One region of the Gemmatirosa kalamazoonensis genome, then DNA from elsewhere that is predicted to be linked to it. Evidence: riboswitches for the same ligand, from Rfam matches in the RefSeq annotation. Region 1 holds a riboswitch; the other holds the start of a gene.
The links. A riboswitch is a leader RNA that binds a small molecule or an ion and turns the genes downstream of it on or off. The one in region 1 is predicted to bind S-adenosylmethionine.
Positions count from the first base shown of each region.

Region 2: it holds a riboswitch for S-adenosylmethionine, as region 1 does, so the genes downstream of both, metX (homoserine O-succinyltransferase MetX) here and J421_RS05495 (phosphoadenylyl-sulfate reductase) in region 1, are expected to answer to the same signal.

Region 1 is NZ_CP007128.1:1,237,582-1,245,024, forward strand. Features, by position in the region: gene J421_RS05480 (NAD(P)/FAD-dependent oxidoreductase) at 1-1,322, opposite strand, end outside; gene J421_RS05485 (c-type cytochrome) at 1,493-1,993, shown strand; gene J421_RS05490 (NHL repeat-containing protein) at 2,083-3,159, shown strand; SAM riboswitch at 3,300-3,370, shown strand; gene J421_RS05495 (phosphoadenylyl-sulfate reductase) at 3,621-4,328, shown strand; gene J421_RS05500 (nitrite/sulfite reductase) at 4,325-6,010, shown strand; gene cysG (siroheme synthase CysG) at 6,007-7,443, shown strand, end outside; gene J421_RS05510 (outer membrane protein assembly factor BamB family protein) at 7,432-7,443, opposite strand, start outside.
Region 2 is NZ_CP007129.1:435,505-442,947, reverse strand. Features, by position in the region: gene J421_RS24865 (aspartate kinase) at 15-2,522, opposite strand; gene metB (cystathionine gamma-synthase) at 2,648-3,898, opposite strand; gene metX (homoserine O-succinyltransferase MetX) at 3,895-4,827, opposite strand; SAM riboswitch at 5,013-5,089, opposite strand; gene J421_RS24850 (GxxExxY protein) at 5,295-5,690, opposite strand; gene J421_RS24845 (LysR family transcriptional regulator) at 5,775-6,686, opposite strand; gene J421_RS24840 (ABC transporter ATP-binding protein) at 6,758-7,443, shown strand, end outside.

The sequences.
Region 1 (7,443 bases):
TCGCCCTCGGTGCCGAGGGCGCGCTGCGCGACGTACTCGCCGATCACGGGGCCGAACTTGAACCCTTCCGCGTTGCCGCCGCCGGCGATCCACACGTTCGTCATGTCGGGGTGCCGGTCGACGACGAAGTTGCGGCTCGAGCTGAGCTCGTAGTGGCAGGCGTGCGTCTGCAGCAGCGGCGCGTCGGCGAGCAGCGGGAAGCGGTGCGCGACGAAGCGGCGCGTGGGCTCGATGCGCGCCGCGTCGGCCCACCGGTCGCTCGTGTCGGGGTCGAGCTGGCGCGGCGGCGTGGGCGTGTTGCTCGCGCCGGCCCCTCCGGTGCGCGGCCGCGGGCCCGGCGCGCGCTCGCCGCCGCGCACGCGGAAGCCGCGGCTGTCCACCGGCAGCGAGGCCCATCCGGTGACGCCCGGGAAGTTGAAGCTCGGCAGGTTCGGGTAGGTGAACCGGTGGTCGCCGGCCGGCGTGCCGAAGTAGCACACGTAGCCGAGCGGCGTGCGCATGCGGTTCGCGAACAGCGTCGGGAACGTCTTGCCGAGCCACGGCCCCGGCGCGAACACGAACGTGTCGGCGCGCAGCGTCTCGCCGGTGTCGAGCGCGACGTCCGTTAGGCGGCCGTTCGCCACGCGCCCCGGCCGCGCGCGCCCGATCGCGATCCGCGCGCCGAGTCGCTCGGCCACCGCGGCGACCGTCTGCACGGAGCGGCGCGCGCGCACCACGCCGGCGTCGGGCTCGTACAGCACCGCGGTGATGTCGTCCATCGAGATCACCGGGAAGTCGCGCCGCACGGCCTCGGGGTCGAGGATCTCGTACGGCACCGCGTGCCGCTCCCACCAGTGGCGCGTGCGATTGAGGAACGGCTCCCAGTCGGGACGCAGGATGAGATCGCCCGTCGTGTGGAACAGGTTGAGCCGCAGGTCCTTGCCCCACTCCGCGTCGAACGCCTTCCACCGCGCGATGGCCTCGCGGGCCCACAGCATCCACATCTCGCCCGTGTCGCGGTCGCCGTACGACGAGCGCACGCCGCGCGACTCGTCGCCGGAGGTGGAGCGCGCGTTGCCGGGGCCGTACGCGTCGACGAGCGTGACCTTCGCGCCCATGCGGCACAGGTGCAGCGCGGTGAAGCTTCCCCAGATGCCGCCGCCGATGACGACGACGTCGGACGACGAGCCGCCGACTAACGGGCGGCGGCGGTGCGCGAGCCCGGGCACGGGCGCCGCTTCGGCGGTGTCGCACGCGCCGAGCAGCGCGATCGTCGCGCCGGCGCCGGCGGCCTTCAGGAAGTCGCGCCGCGTGGGAGTCGAGACGTCGGGATCGTCCGCCATGACCGTTTGGGTGGGGTGCGCGGCAATACTGCCGGCCGGTCCACGGGAAGGCAAACCCGTCGCCGCGCCCTTTCGCGCCGCGCGGCAGGACGACACGATCATGGAACCGTCGATGCGTCGATCCGCTACCCCACACGAGGAGCTCTCATGAACGAGGCGCCGTGACACGGGTGACCGAAGCCACGAAGCGTTCCCTGCTCGCGCTCGTGCCGCTCGTCCTGATCGCCGCGTGCCGCCGCGACACGCCCGACGTGCGCGAGCCGTTAGGCGCGCGGGTGGCGGGGCTCGCGCACCCGGTGCTCTCGACGCACGGCGCCCGCGCGGTGCCCGCCTCCACGACGTCGCTGCCGCCGGCGAGCTACTCGGCCGACCAGGCGGCGCGCGGGGCGCAGGTCTACAAGGCGACGTGCGCGCGCTGCCACCCGCCGGGGCAGCTCGACGGCGACGCGTTCGCGGTGGCGTGGAACGAGGCGCGCGTGTCCACGCTCTACACCACCCTTCGCAACACCATGCCGCAGGACAAGCCCGGAAGCCTCAGCGACTCACAGTACGTGGACGTGATCGCGTACCTCCTGCAGCGGAGTCGCGTGCCGGCGGGCGCGGCCCCGCTGGCGCCGGACAGCGTGGCGCTCCGTGGGCTGCGGATCGCCGTGACGCCGAGGACGCCATGAGGATCGCGCGTCGGATCGCACGCGGAGCCGCCGAGAGCTTCGGTCTCATGCGGAGCCGCGGAGCGCGCGGAGAACGGCGAGCGTCGTCGGTGTGCTCCGCGTTCTCCGCAGCTCCGCGTGCGGCCGTCCTGTCGCTGGCGACGGTCGCCTCGTTGGGCGCGCAGCCGGGCGTGGCGCCGACGAACGACCTGCCGAACCCCTACCGCACCGTGGAGGGGTGGGCGCGGATGCCGGCCGGGCGGACGTGGGGGTCGACGAGCGCCGTGGACATCGACCGCGACGGACGGAGCGTGTGGGTCGCGGAACGGTGCGGCGCGAACAGCTGCGCGGGGTCGGCGCTGCCGTCGGTGCTGCTGTTCGATTCCACGGGGACGCTCGTGCGCGCGTTCGGCGCGGGACTGCTCGTCGCGCCGCACGGCATCCACGTCGACCGCGACGGCAACGTGTGGGTGACCGACTGCGCGTGCACGGGCGGCCGCAACGCGCCGGTGACGCCGGTGACGAAGGACTCCGCGGCGCCGCCGCGCGGCCACCAGGTCTTCGAGTTCGCGCCCGACGGCCGGCTGCTCCGCACGTTAGGCGCCGCCGGCGGCGCGCGGGCGCCGGGGTACTTCTGGCAGCCGAACGACGTGCTCGTGGCGCCCGACGGCTCCGTGTTCGTGTCGGAGGGGCATTCGTCGCAGCCCGGATCCGTCGCCCGGGTGCTGAAGTTCGACCGCGCCGGCACGCTGGTGAAGACGTGGGGCACGTTCGGCAAGGCGTCTAACGAGATGGACCAGCCGCACGCGCTGGCGATGGACTCGCGCGGGCGGCTGTTCGTCGGCGACCGCGGCAACGACCGCATCCTGATCTTCGACCAGGACGGCGCGCTGCTCGACACGTGGTATCAGTTCGGGCGGCCGAGCGGGATCTGGATCGACGCGCGCGACACGATCTACGTCGCGGACTCCGAGTCGGGCTCGGTGGCGCCGGCGCACGGCGCGTGGAAGCGCGGCATCCGCATCGGGTCGGCGCGCACGGGCGCGGTGACGGCGCTCATCCCCGACCCCGCGACGAACCCCCCGAGCACGAGCGCGGCGGAGGGCGTGGCGGTGGACGCGCGCGGCGTGATCTACGGCGCGGAAGTGGGGCCGCGCGCGCTGAAGCGGTACGAGCGGATCCCGTGACGGGACGCGCCGCACGAGGTGCCTAACGATGCGCGTTTCGCAAGGCAGAGTACGGCGAATCGTGCGACGTTTGTACGAACGACGTCCGTCACTCGGCACTTGACGCACGCGCGGCGCGACCGTTATCGTCGCGGAGACAACCGAACACCCGTGGTCATTTGCCGCCTATTGCAGCCACGTTAAAGAACTGCTAAAACGCGATCAGCCCGGCGGCCACCGCCGGGCTTTTTTGTCCTCCGCGACCACCATTTCGCGCCTTACCACATGCACGCTCGCACGCTCACGACCCGGAAGCGGAACGAATGCGCATGCGCGTGCGAATGCGGGTGCGAATGCGCGCGCGCGCGCGCGGACGGCCGGGGACGACGCGTCGATGTCGATGACGCGATTCGCCACAGACGCGATCCCTTCCCCGGCCGCTCGCCCAGAGCGGCCGTTCTGTTTTCTCACGGAGGCGTCCCATGACCATGCACGACGCCGACACCCTGCGACACCTGCATCCCGCGGCGATCCTCGCGTGGGCGGTCGAGACGTTCCGCGGCCGCGTGGCGATGACGATCAGCTTCGGCGGACCCGGTGTCGTGCTCGCGCACCTGCTGAGCCGCATCGACCAGACCGTGCCAGTGATCTTCCTCGACACCGGCCTGCTGTTCGAGGAGACGTACGCGTTCCGGCAGCGGTTCGCCGAACGCTACGGGCTGCACGTGGTCGACGTGCGACCCGCGGAAGATCCGGGGCCGCTGTACGAGACGGACCCCGACCGCTGCTGCACGATCCGCAAGGTCGATCCGATGGCGCGCGCGCTCGGCGACTACGATGCGTGGGTGAGCGCGATCCGACGCGACCAGGGCGAGTCGCGCCGCGACGTGGAGGTCGTCGAGCAGCACGAGGTCGACGGGCGCCCGCTGCTCAAGGTGCACCCGCTCGCGCACTGGGACCGCGCGACGGTGTGGCGCTACATCGTCGAGCACGAGATCCCGTACCACCCGCTGCTCGACCGCGGCTACACGAGCCTCGGCTGCTGGCCGTGCACGCGGCGCACGCACGCCGGCGAGGGCGAGCGCGCGGGGCGCTGGAGCGGCCGGGCGAAGACGGAGTGTGGGCTGCACACGTTCACGGCGCGCGCGTCTGCGCCAGCCACCACGAGCCTAACGGAGGCCAGGCCATGACCGACGTCACGGACGATACCGCGACCGACGACCGGAAGGAGACCGCGGCACAGCGCGTCGAGCGCATCAAGCGCGAGAAGGCGCCGTGGTCGATCATGGACGACATCCGCCGCTACGCACGGGAGGGCTTCGCGTCGATCCCGGTCGAGGACCTCGGCGTGCGCTTCCGCGCGTGGGGGCTGTACACGCAGGGCGACGGGCGGGGCACGCGCGGCGAGGAGCAGCCGTTCTTCATGATGCGCGTGCGCACGCCGAACGGGCTGCTCACGTCGGCGATGGTGCGCACGATCGCCGACCTCGCCGACCGCTACGCGCGCGGCGCCATCGACATCACGAACCGGCAGAACTTCCAGCTCCACTGGCTGCGCATCGAGGACATCCCGACCGTGTGGGATGCGTTGTCGAGCGTCGGGTGGACGAGCCAGGGCGCGTGCGGCGACAACACGCGCACCGTCACCGGCTGCCCGCTCGCCGGCGTGGACCACGAGGAGCTGATCGACGCCTCGCCGATCGCGCTCGCGGTGGACCGCTTCCTCAACGGCAACGCGGACTACGCGAACCTGCCGCGCAAGTTCAAGATCACGATCACCGGCTGCGCGCACTGGTGCACGTATCCCGAGATCAACGACGTCGGCGCGACGGCCGTGCGGCGGGCCGACGGCGTGGTGGGCTTCCACGTGCGCGTCGGCGGTGGGCTCTCCACGCGTCCGCATCTCGCTGTGAAGCTTCCCGCGTTCGTGCTGGCGGAGCAGCTGCCGGAGGTCGTGAACGCGATCGTCGGCATCTTCCGGGACTCCGACGAGCTGCGGCAGAACCGCGCGAAGGCGCGGATGAAGTTCCTGTTCATCAACCACGGCTGGACCGCGGACAGCTTCCTGGCCGAGATCGAGCGGCGCGTCGGCTACTCGCTCGCGCCGGCGGTCGAGGAGCACCCGCCGGAGGGACGCTACCGCGACCACCTCGGCGTGCAGCCGCAGAAGCAGCCGGGGCTCCACTACGCGGCGTTCTCGGTGCTCTCGGGGCGCATCGATCCCGAGCGGCTGCGCGCGGTGGCACGGCTCGCCGACACGTACGGCGACGGCTCGCTGCGGCTCACCGCGACGCAGAACGTCGTGGTGCCGAACATCCCCGCCGAGCGCCTGACGGCGTTCGAGGCGGAGGCGGCGGTGGTGGGCGCGCTGCGGTCGTCGCCGTTCCAGCGCGGCACGGTGTCGTGCACGGGCTCGGAGTTCTGCAAGCTCGCGATCGTGGAGACGAAACAGTTCAGCATCCGACTCGCGGAGGCGCTCGAAGCGCGGCTCCCCGGCTTCTCGGAGTCGATCAAGCTGCACGTCACCGGCTGCCCGAACGCGTGCGGCCAGCACTGGATCGCCGACGTGGGGCTGCAGGGCGTGTTGCTGAACCAGGGCGGCGAGCAGGTGGAGGGGTTCGATGTGTTCGTGGGCGGTGGCCTCGGCGCGCACAGCGCGACGGCGCACCGCGTCGGCTTCCGCGCCTCGGCGGACGCGCTTCCCGATGCGCTGGAGCGGCTGTTCTCCGTCTACGACGCGGAGCGCGACGGCGACGAGTCGTTCCGCGAGTGGACGTCGCGCGTGGGCGACGCGGCGGTGAAGGCGGCGCTCGCGGGCGTGCCGGCCGCGCCGAGCCTGCCTAACGCGAAGGCCGTGGCGGTGCCGGCATGAGCGCCACGCCTCGCTACTATCCGGTGATGCTCGACCTCACCGGGCGGCTCGCCGTCGTGGTGGGCGGCGGCGCCGTGGCGGCGCAGAAGGCGCGCGAGCTGGCGGAGGCGGGCGCGCGCGTGCGCGTCGTCGCGCCGGAGGTCGGTCCGGCGATGGCGGAGCTGTCGGGCGTGGTGACGCTCGAGCGGCGCGCGTACCGCGAGGGCGATCTCGCGGGCGCCGCGATCGCGGTGGCGGCGACGGACGATCGCGCGGTGAACCACGCGGTGTGGGAGGAGGCCGAGGCGGCGCACGTGCTGCTGAACGCGGTGGACGACGTGGCGCACTGCCACTTCATCGCGCCGTCGGTGCACCGCGAGGGCGACATCACGGTGACCGTGTCGACGGCGGGCCACTGCCCGACGCTCGCCGTGCGGCTGCGCGAGCGCATCGCGCGCGTGGTGCGCCGCGAGCACGGCGAGTTCGCGCGGCTCGCCGGTGCGCTGCGCACCGACATCGCGCGGCGCGTGCCCGACTTCGCGGCCCGGCGCGCGCTCTGGTACCGCATCGTCGACTCGGACGCGATCGACGCGGTGCGGCGCGGGGAGACGGACGAGGCGCTGCTGATCATCGAGCGCCTCGTGCGGGAGGCCGAGCGTGGAGCGTGGAGCGTGGAGCGTGGAGCGCCCTTCGCTGCCACGCTCCACGCTCCACGCTCCACGCTCGGCGTGGTCCATCTGGTCGGCGCCGGCCCGGGCGACGCGGAGCTCATCACGATGCGCGGCCTGCGGCTGCTCCGCTCGGCCGACGTCGTCGTGTACGACCAGCTCGTCGGCGCCGAGCTGCTGACGTACGCGCGGCCCGACGCGCGGCTCGTCTGCGTGGGGAAGCACGGGCACGGCGCGTTCACGCCGCAGCAGGACATCGACGCGCTGCTGATCGCGGAGGCGCGCGCGGGGCGGCGCGTGGTGCGGCTCAAGGGGGGCGATCCGTTCGTGTTCGGGCGCGGCGGGGAGGAGATGGCGGCGCTGCGCGCGGCGGGGGTGCGGTGCGAGGTGGTGCCGGGGGTGTCGTCCGCGGTCGCGGCGCCGGCCGCGGCGGGGATCCCGCTCACGCATCGCGCGCTCGCGTCGGGATTCGCGGTGGTGACGGGCCACGAGTGCGGCGAGGGCACGCGACTCGACTGGAGCGCGCTCGCGCGCGTGCCGACGCTCGTCGTGCTCATGGGGCTGCGCGCGCTGCCTAACATCGTTGGGCGCCTCGCGGCTCACGGCCTGGACCTGGACACGCCTGCGGCGGTCGTGTCGCGCGGCACGCTCCCCGATCAGCGCGTGGTGACCGGGACGCTGGCGACGATCGCCGATCTCGCCGCGGCGGCGGATCTCGCGCAGCCGGCGACGCTCGTGATCGGCGAGGTCGTCCGGCTGCGCGACGCGGGCCGCCTAACGACCGGG
Region 2 (7,443 bases), on a different replicon from region 1:
CGTGAATGCCACGCCTAACGCCGCTCGGCCGCCAGCCGCAGGAGGTCGCCGTAGACCCCCGATGCCGTCACCGCGGCGCCCGCGCCCGGCCCGGTCACGACCAGAGGCTGCGCGCGATATCGCGCCGTGGTGAACGCGAACTGGTTGTCGGTGCCGCTCAGCGCGCCCAACGGATCCGACGGCGCGACGGCCACGAGCCCGACGGCGATGCGGCGCCGCGTCACGCGCACGCGGTAGCGGAGCACGCGCCCCTGCGCCCGCGCCGCGCGCACGCGCGCCTCCCACGGCGCGTCGAGCTCCGCGAGCCGCGCGAGGAACGCGTCGCGCGGCAGCGCGCGCATGGCCTCCGGCACGAGCGACTCCACCGCGACGTCCGACAGGTCGCCGCGGAAGCCGAGCAGTCGGGCGAGGATGAGCGCCTTGCGCGCGACGTCCTGCCCCGAGAGATCGTCGCGCGGGTCCGGCTCGGTGTAGCCGCGCGCCATCGCGTCGCGCAGCGCGGCCGAGAACGCGAGGCCGCGTCCCAGCTCCCCGAACAGGAAGCCGAGCGTCCCCGACGGACACCCCTCGATGCGCTGCACGCGGTCTCCCGCCTCGAGCAGCTTGCGCAGCGTGTCGATCACGGGGAGGCCCGCGCCGACCGTCGCCTCGTGCAGCAGCCGTCCGCCGCCGGCCCGCCCCGCGGCGTGCAGCCGGTCCACCGCCTCCTGCGGCGCGGCGAGCGGCACCTTGTTCGCCAGCACCACGTCCCAGCCGGTGCCTAACGCGCGCTCCAGCAGCGCACCGGTGTCGGCGGCGGTGACGTCGACGAGTACGGGCCGCGACGGCCGGTGCGCCGCGATGGCGTCGAGCGCCTCCGCCGCCGTCGCCGCGCGCGCGCCGGGAGCGAGCGCGAGCGGACGTCCCGCGACCTTCGCGCCGCACAGCTCCGCGATGCGGCGCCGCGACAGCCCGCCCGCGTCGAACACGAAGCCGGAGCGGTCGACCAGCGCGCAGACGCGGAGCGGCGAGCGCGCGCCCGCGGCCGCGATCTGCGCCGCGAGCTCGCGTCCGATCGCGCCGGCGCCCAACAGCACCACGTCGGTGCGCGCGACGCGCGCCGTGCGCGCCGCCGCCGGCTCATGCAGCCGGAACGCCTCGTGGAGCGCGCGCTGCGCCTCCACCGCGCGCGTCGCGTCGACGACGAGCGACAGACTCGCGCCCGCCGCGCCCTGCGCCGTGGCGAGCGGCGCGATCCCGGCGTCGGCGAGCGTCGTGAGCGCACGGGCGGCCGCGCGCGCGTCGTCCGCCGCGCACGCGCCGACGACGCCCACCGTCGCGACGCCGACGCGCGCGTCGACCGACTCCAGCTCCCCGCTCGCGAGCTCCGGCGCGAGCGCGCGGCGCAGCGCGTCGAGCGCGTGCGCGGCACGCGCGCCGTCGACGGTGACCGACACGTCGTACGCCGACGCCGCCTGCGACACGAGCGAGACCGGCACGCCTGCGGCGTGCAGCGCGGCGAGCGCGCGCGCCGCGACGCCGGGGAGCGCGTGCAGCCCGCGTCCGACGACCCGCACGATCGCCTGGTCCATGGTCGCCGCGACCGCGACGACCGGCGCGCGCGACTCCACGCGCCGCGCGACGATCTCGGTGCCGCGCTCGTCCGGCCGCGCGAACGGCCGCACGAGCACGCGCGTGCCCTTCCCCGCCGGCGCGAGCGCGAGCGGCGCCAGCGCGCGCGGGTGCAGCACCTTCGCGCCGTAGTGCGCGAGCGCCGCCGCCTCGCGCGCGCCGAGCCGCGGCACGACGCGCGCGTTAGGCACCGCGCGCGGGTCGGCGGTGAGCAGCCCCGGCACGTCCTTCCACAGCACCACGCGCCGCGCGCCCAGGGCCGCGGCGAGCACGGTGGCGGAGAGGTCGGAACCGCCGCGCCCGAGCGTCACGGTCTCGCCGCGCGGACCGCGGCCGACGAATCCCGGCACCACCGGCACCACGCGCGCGCGCAGCAGCGGCCGCAGCACGCGCCGCGCGGCGGGCGCGGTGGCCGCGAGATCGGGGGCCGCCTCGCCGTACGCGCCGTCCGTCACGACGAGATCGGTCGCGTCGACGTACTCGGCACGCACGCCGGCGCGACCGAGCGCCGCGGCGACGATGCGCGCGGCGAGCCGCTCCCCGCGCGCGACGACGCGGTCCACCTCGCGCGGCGCCAGCTCACCGATGGCGCGCGCGGCCGCGGCGAGCGCCGCGACCTCGGCCAGCGAAGCGTCGAGCGCGTCGTGCAGCGTGCGCGCGTCGTCGCCGTCGAGCAGCGCGTCGAGGACGGCGGCGTGCGTGGCGCGCAGGCGGCCGAGCGCGGCGTCGAGCTGCGCGGGCGTCGCGGTGGCCGCCGCGTGCGCGACGGCGAGCAGCGCGTCGGTCACGCCGGCGAGCGCGGAGGTGACGACGACCGTCGGCGCGCCATCGCGCCGCGCGACGAGCGACACGGCGTGGGCGACCGCGTCGGGCGTGGCGAGGGAGGCGCCGCCGAACTTGTAGACCGCCAAGGCGGCGGGACTGGGGAGTCGGGACTCGGGGAGTCGGGACTCGGGACTCGGGACTCGGGACTCGTGGGCGGACGGCGGTCGAGTCCCGAGTCCCGGGTCCCGAGTCCCGACTGCCGGAACAGCAGTCATGCGACCGCCGCGACCTGGCGCGCCGCCTCGGGCTCGGCCAGGGTGAACGCGGGCGGCACGGCGGGCGTCACCACGAGCGCCTCGTCGAGCGCCGTCTCGAGATCCTCCACGAGATCTTCGGCGCACTCGATCCCGACCGAGAGGCGCACGAGCGAGTCGGAGATGCCGGCCGTGGCGCGCGCCGCGGCGTCCATCGACGCGTGCGTCATCGACGCCGGGTGCGCGACGAGGCTCTCCACGCCGCCTAACGATTCGGCGAGCGTGAAGCAGCGCAGCGCGCGCGCGAACCGCTCCACCGCCGGCAGCCCGCCGTGGAGCTCGAAGCTCACCATCGCGCCGTAGCCGGACTGCTGCGCCGTCGCCACCTGGTGGCCCGGATGCGTCGACAGGCCGGGATAGTTCACGCGCGCCACCGCGTCGTGCGCGAGCAGCGCGTCGACGACCGCCTGCGCGTTCGCGAGGTGCTGCACCATGCGCGCGTGCAGCGTGCGCACGCCGCGCAGCGTGAGGTAGCTGTCGAACGGCGCGCCGGTGATGCCGAGACAGTTCGCCCACCAGCCCAACGATTCCGCGAGCGCGGGGTCGCGCACGACGACCGCGCCGCCGACGACGTCGCTGTGGCCGTTGAGGTACTTCGTCGTCGAGTGCACGACGACGTCCGCGCCGAGCAGCAGCGGCTGCTGCAGCGCGGGCGACAGGAACGTGTTGTCGACGACGACGAGCGCGCCGGCGGCATGCGCGGCGGCGGCGATGCGGCGCACGTCGGTGATGCGGAGGAGCGGATTGCTCGGCGTCTCGATCCACACGAGCTGCGGGCGGCGGCGCGCGATCTCGGCCACGGCGCTCGTCGTCGCCGTGAGATCCACGAAGCCCAGGTCGAAGTGCGCGCGGCGTGCGAGCGCGTTCAGCAGGCGGTGCGTGCCGCCGTAGCAGTCGTGCGCGGCGAGCACCAGATCGCCCGGCGCGAGCAGCTGCAGCACGAGCGTGACCGCGGACATCCCCGTGCTCGTGACGACGCCCGCCGTGCCGCCCTCGAGCTCCGCGAGCGCGTCGGCGAGCTGCGTGCGCGTGGGGTTGCCGCTGCGCGTGTAGTCGTACTCGCGCTTCCCCCCGAGGCCGTCGAACGCGAACGTCGACGAGAGATGGATCGGCGGCACCACGGCGCCGTGCTGCGTGTCCGAGGCGATGCCGGCGCGGACGGCGCGGGTCGCGGTCGCCTGCTGACGGATCGTGCGGTCGACGCTCATGCGAAGCTCCGGGTACACAGGGCGGTGGCGAGGATGCGGCCGATCGCGGCCGGTTCGGTGAGGAACGCGTCGTGGCCGTTGCGCGACGCGAGATCGACGAGCGTGTTCGGCGCGCCTAACAGCATGGACAGCTCGGCCATCTGCTCGCGCGGCACGATGGCGTCGCCCTCCGCGGCGACGAGCGTCGTCGGCACGCGCACCGCGGCGGGATCCACGCGGTGCAGGTCGGCGGAGAGCGAGAGCGCGAGGAAGCGCTCCGGGCGCCACGCGGCGGCGAACTTCCGGCCGTGGTGCAGGATGTACCGCTCGACGGGGAACGTCGCGTCGGCGCCGTCGATCGTGTCGGGGCGCGAGTCGAACCGCTCGGCGAACTCGCGCGCGCCGCGATACGTCGTCATCGCCAGCGCGCGCGCGAGGGCGAGCGCGTCGTGCGCGCGACCGGTCTCGATGCCGAGCTCCACGACGCGCCGCTGCACGGTGCGCAGCGCGGTGGACAGCGGATGCGCCTCGTGCGGCGCGCTCACGACGACGAGCCGCTCGACGCGCTCCGGGTAGCGCTCGGCGAACGCGAGCGCCACCATGCCGCCGTACGACGCGCCGATCACGGCGTGCACGCGCTCGACCTCGACGGCGTCGAGCGCCGCGACGAGCGCGTCGGCCTGGTCGTACGTGGTGACGATGCGCGCCGGCCGACCGTCGTCGCCGCGGCCGCCGTCGAGCCAGTCGATGCCGAGCACGCGCAGGCGCGTGGTGTCGAGCGCGCGGCCGCGTCCGACGACGGGGTCCCACCACCCCGGCGCGGGATCGGCCGCCGTGGCGCCCGCGTGCGCGTTCGCGGAGATGCCGCCGAGCGCAACGACCACCGGCGCACCGGCCGGGCCGACGAGCTCGTAGTTAGGCACCCCTGTCGCGCGCTCCACTGTCAGCATCGCACCCTCCAAACGAAGACCCCCGGGCCGACGAGGTCCGGGGGTCGCTGCTGGAGGGGCCGCCGGACCACCGTCCTCCCGGGGGAGGACGAGCCGCCAGCGACCTGCTTTCTGCTGGAGTCGGTGGCCGAGCCCCCCGCGCCGCGGTGGGTCCTGGCTACCAACGACAAACGCCCGGGCGGAGATGGCCGCCGGGCGCGTCGCGTTTTAGCACCTTGTTTTACGTGGCGGCAATAGGCGGCAAATCACCACGGGCGTTCAGTTGTGTCTGGGATGCTAGTGGTGGGGCGGGTCGGCGTCAAGCGGGGGACGGCGATGCGAGCGCCTCTGCGCCGGGGCGTCGCTCCCTGGACTGCAGAGCTCCTCGTGGTTCGGACGCGGATCACGCGGATCGCGCGGATAGGCTTCAGTCGCGAGCCTATCCGCGTGATCCGCGGCATCCGCGTCTCCTATTTCGGCGTCGTGCGTCACGAGGAGCGTCGCACGCGCTCGCAGACGACGCGGTGATGCTTCGCCTCCGGCCCGAAGTGCAGCAGGAGCCCGACGAGCAGATCGGTCGCTCGCAGGTAATTGAGCAGCTGTCGCGACGCGAACGGCGACAGGTGCTGCGTCGACTTGACCTCGACCACGATCTTGTGATCGACGATCACGTCCATCCTCAGTCGCGCGATCACTCGGCCTTTGTAGCTCACCGACACCGACTGCTCGCGCTCGACGAGATGGCCGCGGTCGCGCAGCTCGAGCGTGAGCGCTTCCACGTACACCTGCTCGAGGAAGCCGTAGCCGAGCGTGTTGTACACCTCGAAGAAGGCGCCGATGACGGAGTACGTGAGGTCGCGCTCGATGAGATCGTGTCGGCTCATGGCGCAACTTCGATGGCCGGCATCCTTCCACGACATCATTCCGACGCCGGCGCACCTCTCACGACGCGACGGGTGCCGTCGAGCTCAGGAGTCCGCGCGCCACGGGACGGGCGTCAGCGCCTCTCGCAAGTACTCCACGAACCGCGTCGCCCGCGCCGAGCGTCCGCGTCGCGGGCCCACGAACGCGATGACGTCCGCCGAGGGGAGACGCCAACCGGGGAGCAGGCGCGCGAGTCGGCCCGCGCGCAGGTCGGCGGCCACGGACCACTCGGAGCGCACGATGATCCCGCGTCCCGCGACGGCCCACTCGCGCACGACCTCGCCGTCGTTCGTCGCGAGTCGCGGCTCCACGCGTACCGACTCGGCCGCGCCGTCGTCGCGCGCGAAGCGCCACATCGTCACGTCCTCGTCGTTCTCGCGGAGCGCGATGCACGCGAAGTCGCGCAGGTCGGCGGGCGCGTCGGGCACGCCGTATCGCGCGACGAACGACGGCGATGCGCAGAGGATGCGGTCGTTCGGCGCGAGGCGGGTCGCCACGAGCGACGAGTCGCGCAGCTCGCCGATGTGCACGGCGACGTCCCACGACGTCTCGGCCACGCGTCCCATGCGGTCGGAGAGCACGAGGTCGAGCGTCACCTCGGCGTGGTCGGCGAAGAAGCGACCCGCCGCCGGCGCGACGTGGGCGCGGCCGAAGCCGAGCGGGGCGAGCACCCGCAGGTGGCCCGCCACCACGCCGCGGCGCGCGGCGAGCGTCTCGGTGAGGCTCGCGAGGTCGTCGGCGATCTCCTGACCGCGCGCGGCGAGCAGCTCTCCCTCGGCCGTCAGGGTCACCCGCCGCCCGCTCCGCTCGACGAGCCGGACGCCGAGTCGGCGCTCGAGATCCTGGAGGCGCTGGGTCACCGCGGGCGGCGTGACGCCGAGCGCCCGGGCGGCCGCGGCGAGCGACTCGGCGCGGGCGATGCCGGCAAAGAAGTGAAGGTCGGAGGACGTCAGCATTAAGTCGGAGATTAACACGACAGTTACCGGACGGGCGAATCCCGGCGCCGGCCGGGGCCGTTGGCCAGGACATGCTGATCATCCAGGGCATCACGAAGACGTACCCGAACGGGGTGCAGGCGCTGCGCGGCGTGGACCTCACCATCGGCCGCGGGCTGTTCGGCCTCCTGGGCCCGAACGGCGCCGGGAAGTCGACGCTCATGCGCACGCTCGCCACGCTGCAGGCGCCCGACGCCGGCACCGTCTCGCTCGACGGCCGGCCGGTGCTCGACGACCCGCAGGCGCACCGCCGAGCGCTGGGCTACCTGCCGCAGGACTTCGGGGTGTATCCCGGCGTGTCGGCGCTGGAGCTGCTCGATCACCTCGCGCTGCTGAAGGGGATCACCGATCGGCGCGCGCGACGGACGCAGGTCGACGCGCTGCTCGCGCAGACGAACCTGTGGGCGCATCGCAAGCACGCGGTGAGCGGCTTCTCCGGCGGCATGCGGCAGCGCTTCGGCATCGCGCAGGCGCTGCTCGGCGACCCGAGGCTCGTCATCGTCGACGAGCCGACGGCGGGGCTCGACCCCGAGGAGCGCAACCGGTTCCACAACCTGCTGAGCGAGATCGGCGAGAACGTCGTCGTCATCCTCTCCACGCACATCGTGGAGGACGTTCGGCAGCTCTGCCCGCGCATGGCGATCCTCGCCGGCGGCGCCGTGGTGCGCGAGGGCGTGCCGGACGCGCTCGTCGACGAGCTGCACGGGCGCGTGTGGGG